DNA from 2 places in the Actinoplanes friuliensis DSM 7358 genome. Region 2 is predicted to be linked to the other one. Evidence: riboswitches for the same ligand, from Rfam matches in the RefSeq annotation. Region 2 holds a riboswitch; the other holds the start of a gene.
What was found. Region 2 has a riboswitch for FMN ahead of AFR_RS22715 (nicotinamide mononucleotide transporter family protein). Riboswitches for the same ligand answer to the same signal wherever they lie in the genome.

Region 1: linked by a shared signal. The riboswitch ahead of ribD (bifunctional diaminohydroxyphosphoribosylaminopyrimidine deaminase/5-amino-6-(5-phosphoribosylamino)uracil reductase RibD) and the one ahead of AFR_RS22715 (nicotinamide mononucleotide transporter family protein) in region 2 are both predicted to bind FMN.

Annotation. Positions count from the first base shown of each region.
Region 1 covers NC_022657.1:6,637,584-6,639,963, forward strand. Annotated here, with positions in the region: gene ribD (bifunctional diaminohydroxyphosphoribosylaminopyrimidine deaminase/5-amino-6-(5-phosphoribosylamino)uracil reductase RibD) at 1-989, opposite strand, end outside; FMN riboswitch at 1,122-1,305, opposite strand; gene AFR_RS30675 (GGDEF domain-containing response regulator) at 1,367-2,380, opposite strand, start outside.
Region 2 covers NC_022657.1:4,880,498-4,882,877, reverse strand. Annotated here, with positions in the region: gene AFR_RS22720 (hypothetical protein) at 1-231, shown strand, start outside; gene AFR_RS22715 (nicotinamide mononucleotide transporter family protein) at 228-935, opposite strand; FMN riboswitch at 1,010-1,140, opposite strand; gene AFR_RS22710 (DeoR/GlpR family DNA-binding transcription regulator) at 1,180-1,956, opposite strand; gene AFR_RS22705 (alpha-glucosidase/alpha-galactosidase) at 2,081-2,380, shown strand, end outside.

The sequences.
Region 1 (2,380 bases), 1.8 Mb from region 2:
ACGTCCAGCTCCAGGGCCTCGGCGATGGTGGTGACACCGGCGCCGACCAGCGAGGGCTGACCGGCGCCGAGGAGCTTGGGGGCGATGTAGCCGACGATCTTGTCGACCAGGCCGGCCGCGAGGAAGCCCCCGGCCAGCGTGGGGCCGCCCTCCAGGAGCACGGCCCGGACGCCGCGCGTGTAGAGCTCGGTGAGCAGGGCGGCGAGGTCGACGTGACCGTCGGGGCCGGCCCCGACCTCGGCCGCCGTCGCGATCCAGGTCGGTGCGGCCTGATCGCGCACGCGGGCCGTTTTCGGCGTACGCCCGGAGGAGTCCACGACGACCCGCCACGGCTGCTTGATCGCCAGGCTGCCGTCGCGCAGGTCGCGGACCGTGAGCTGGGGGTCGTCGGCGATGACGGTGCCGACACCGGCGACGATCGCGTCGACGGTGCTGCGCAGCTTGTGCACGTCGGTGCGGGAGGTCGGCGAGGTGATCCACTGGCTGGTGCCGTCCGCGGCGGCGGAACGCCCGTCCAGCGTCGCGGCGTACTTCCAGGTCACGTACGGGCGGCCGCGGCGCACCGCGGTCAGCCAGGCGACGTTGCCGTCCTCGGCCTCCTGGCGGCGGATCCCGGTCTCGACCTGCACCCCGGAGCCGCGCAGGGTCGCCGCTCCCCCGGCCGCGACCGGCGTGGGGTCGTCGACGGCGATGACCACGCGGGTGATGCCGGCGTTGATCAGCGCCTGCGCGCAGGGGCCGGTGCGGCCGGTGTGGTTGCACGGCTCCAGCGTGACGACCGCGGTGCCGCCCCGGGCGCGTTCGCCGGCCTGGGCCAGCGCCACGATCTCGGCGTGCGGCCCTCCGGCGTACGCGTGGAAGCCCTCACCGACGATCTCGCCGTCCGCGCTGAGCAGCAGACAGCCGACGACCGGGTTGGGGCTGGTGGTGCCGAGGCCCCGGGCGGCGAGCGCGATCGCGCGGCCCATCGCCTCGTCGTCGGTGACCATCTGCGTCCTTCTTCCATGCGCGGTGCGGACACGCGCTGGAAGAAGGGGAGGAAGGTGCGGCAACAGGACATGAGGGGACGCTTCGCGCCGCCCCGGTGAGAGCACGCCGCAACGAGCCCTCATCCTGCTCCCGCGCGCTGTCTCCCATCCGGACTGTCAGGACGATCGGCCTCGCAGCCGTCCGTCCTACCGTCGGCCCTGGAGTCTCACCAGGTCCACCGTCCGTCGTGGTGCCGACGTCCGGGTCGCGGGCTTAGCTCTGCCGGAGCAGGGCATCACCGCCGGTTCGGAATTTCACCGAGTCCCGCCAGCGCGTGGTGGGTCACCCATGAGTCTTGCACGCAGATCGCGGGTTGCCACCTCCCGGGCGATCCAGGTCACAAACCCATGCCCGCGGACGACGGGTCCTCGGGATCCTCGGAGTCCGCCCGGCGCCGGTCGATCGCCACGAACGAGCCCGGCTGACTCTTGGCGACCTTTTTCATCTCGGAGGCCACCGCGACCACCTCACGGGCGTCGTCGAAGCGGCGGCCCTCGACGGTGGCCTGCGCGACGCCGATCGAGAGGGTCACCAGGGCGGCCCGCTGCTTGTTGCCACGCCGATCGGGCACCTCGATGTACCCCCGGCGGGCGTCCTCCTCGTCGTAGAGCTGGTCGGCGACGGTCTCGAAGTCGGTCACCGTGCGCTTGGTCAGCGGCAGCACCTGCTCGGGCTGGCAGATGAAGACGAAGTCGTCACCACCGATGTGGCCGAGGAAGACCGGCGGGCGCCCGGTGGCCGCGACCGCCCGGTGCAGGCTGCCCGCCAGGGCGGTGATGAACTCGTCGCCACGGTCGAAGCCGTACACGTCGTTGACGCTCTTGAACCGGTCGATGTCGATGTAGCCGACCGCGAAGTCCTTGCCGGTCTTCATCCGGTCCACGATCTCGCGGCGCACCCGGGCGTTGCCGGGCAGGCCGGTCAGCGGCGAGACCTCGCGGAACTCCTTGTTGCGCCGCAGGGTCGAGGAGACCCGGGCGATCAGCTCCGCGGTGTCGAACGGCTTGACCAGGTAGTCGTCGACACCGGCGGTCAGCCCTACCACCTTGTCGACGGTCATCCCCTTGGCGGTCAGCATGATCACCGGCAGCGCCGAGGTCAGCGGCTCGGCCCGCAGCCGGCGGGTCAGCTCGACGCCGTTCATGTTCGGCATCATCCAGTCGACAACCGCAAGATCGGGGCGCCGGGTCTCCATCACCTCGAGGGCGTGCTGGCCGTCGCGGGCCCGCATCACCTCGAAACCGTGCACCTTGAGGTTGAAGGCGACAAAACTGGCGATGTCCTCGTCGTCGTCGACGACCAGGATCAGGTCGGGCTTCTCCTCCGGCTCCGCCGCCGTCGCGTCGACCTT
Region 2 (2,380 bases):
CGAACGGCCCTGGTGGTGGCGGTGATCCTCTGGACCGTGATCGATGAGCGCATCCTGCTGGCCGCCGGCCTGGCGCTCTTCGCCGGTCTCATCACCGCGTCCACCGAAGTGGCCGAGGTCGGTGACACCCGCGGCCTCCTGATCATGGCCGCCTGGCACCTGGCCCTCCCAGCCACCCTGGTCGCCATCGCAGCCCTGCTCACCCAACGCCGCACCAGATTCCTCGGCTAAGCGACCGTCTCCATGGCGGGTGAGTCGAGGCGGGGCGGCTGGAGCGTACGGGAGAGGCGCAGCCAGACGACGAAGCCCCAGATGACGAAGGCGGCGTAGACGGCGTAGAGGATCGCCGAGGGGTAGTAGCCGAAGTGGAGGAGTTCGGGGACGCCGACCAGGTCGACCGCGATCCAGCAGAGCCAGAACTCGACCCAGCCGCGGGCCATCGCGTACGTGGCGAGGATCGAGCCGACGAAGATCCACGAGTCGGCGAGGTAGTACCACCAGGGGACCGGGAAGCCGGCGCCGATCGCGCGGAAGGCGAAGAAGCACCCGACGACGGCGGCCAGGGCGAGCGGGAGGTACAGCATTCGTTCGCGGTTGGTCGCCCAGCGGGGCACGACCGTCTCGCCGCCGGTGGCCTGGCGCCAGCGCCACCAGCCGTAGACGCTGGTGATGATGAAGAAGACCTGGCGGGAGGCCTGGCCGTAGAGCGGGGTGCCCTGGTCGTTGCCGAGGGCCTGACCGAGGAACACCGTGAAGAGCAGGACGTTGCCGACGATGCCGACCGGCCACGCCCACACGTTGCGGCGCAGGCCGAAGAGGGCGGAGCCGAGACCGAAGGCGTTGCCGACGATCTCGCGCCAGTAGATCGCCTGGGTGTCGGTGACCTGCCATTTGGCGTCGTAGAACGCGGTGAGCAGTTGGTCGAGCCAGTGCACGGGCACCTCCGGAAAAAAGCACAGAGGTGCACGCCGGGGAAAGCCGCGCACACAACAACGACGGTCGAGCCACGTTCAGTGCTGCCTACCATCCGGACTTTCACCGTCGGTACCGGAATTACACCGGTTCAACCGGCCGCCGGCTGCGGTCGGGTCGCGGACTGTCACCGCCGGTTCGGAATTGCACCGACCCCGGAGCACTAGGGATGATCGTAGGCCTGCCGGGGCGAAACGGAACTATGACCTACGCAACGATCACCTCGGTGCCGGTGCGGCGGATCGCCTCGACACCCGCGGGGTCGGCGCTCGAGTCGGTGACGAGCGTGGCGACACCGGTGATGGCGCAGATGCTGGCCAGGCAGACGCGGCCGACCTTGGAGCCGTCCGCGACCACGATCACCCGGTCGGCGCGGCGGATCATCGTGGCGTTGGTGTTCGCCTCGATCTCGTCGTGGGTGGTGAGCCCGCCCCGGGCGCTGATGCCGTCGACGCCGACGACCGCCACGGCCATGTTCAGACCGGCGAGGGCCTGGTCCGCGATCGGCCCGACCAGCTCGTACGACTGGGTGCGCGAGACGCCACCGGTCATGATCAGCTTGAGGCGGGGGCGCAGGGCCAGCTCCGCCGCGATGTTGAGCGCGTTGGTGACCACGGTCAGGTCGACCCGTTCGGCGAGCAGCCGGGCCAGCAGGTGTGTTGTCGTGCCGCCGGTCAGCCCGAGGGTCAGCGGACCCTTGGGCAGCAGCGCCGCCACCCGTTGCGCGACGAGTGCCTTCTCCTCACGGTGCTGGCCGACGCGGTAGCGCACCGGCAGCTCGTACGCGACGTCGACCGCGACGGCGCCTCCGTGCGTACGGGAGAGGAGTCTTTGATCCTCGAGGACCTGGAGGTCACGGCGGATGGTGGCGGGGGAGACCTCGAACTCGTCGGCGAGGTGGCCGGCGTCCACGGAACCGTGGCTGGCCACGCGCTCCAGGATGGCCGACACGCGGTCGGCCCGGCGCAGGGAACTCTGGGGCATGTGACCTCACCACGGGTTTCAGGACAGCATCATATTGAGCAAACGCGCAGTCACCATAGTTCGTTTCCAAGCGAAACACCAGAATTCCTTGCGCGCTTCGGACGCGTACGCGAACAATCCCGCCATGACCACGATCGCCTTTCTCGGCGCGGGCAGCGTCGTCTTCACCCGTGAGCTGCTCGCCGACATCCTGACGTTCGACGAGCTCCGGGGCGTCACCCTCGCCCTGCACGACATCGATCCCGAGCGGCTCGAAACCGCCGAGGCGATCGCCCGGCGCACCGCCGAGCAGCTCGGCGCCAAGCCCACGATCACGACCAGCCTCGACCGGCGCACCGTGCTCGACGGTGCCGACTTCGTCATCAACGCCATCCAGGTCGGCATGCACGCGGCCACCGTGCGCGACTTCGAGATCCCCGCGAAG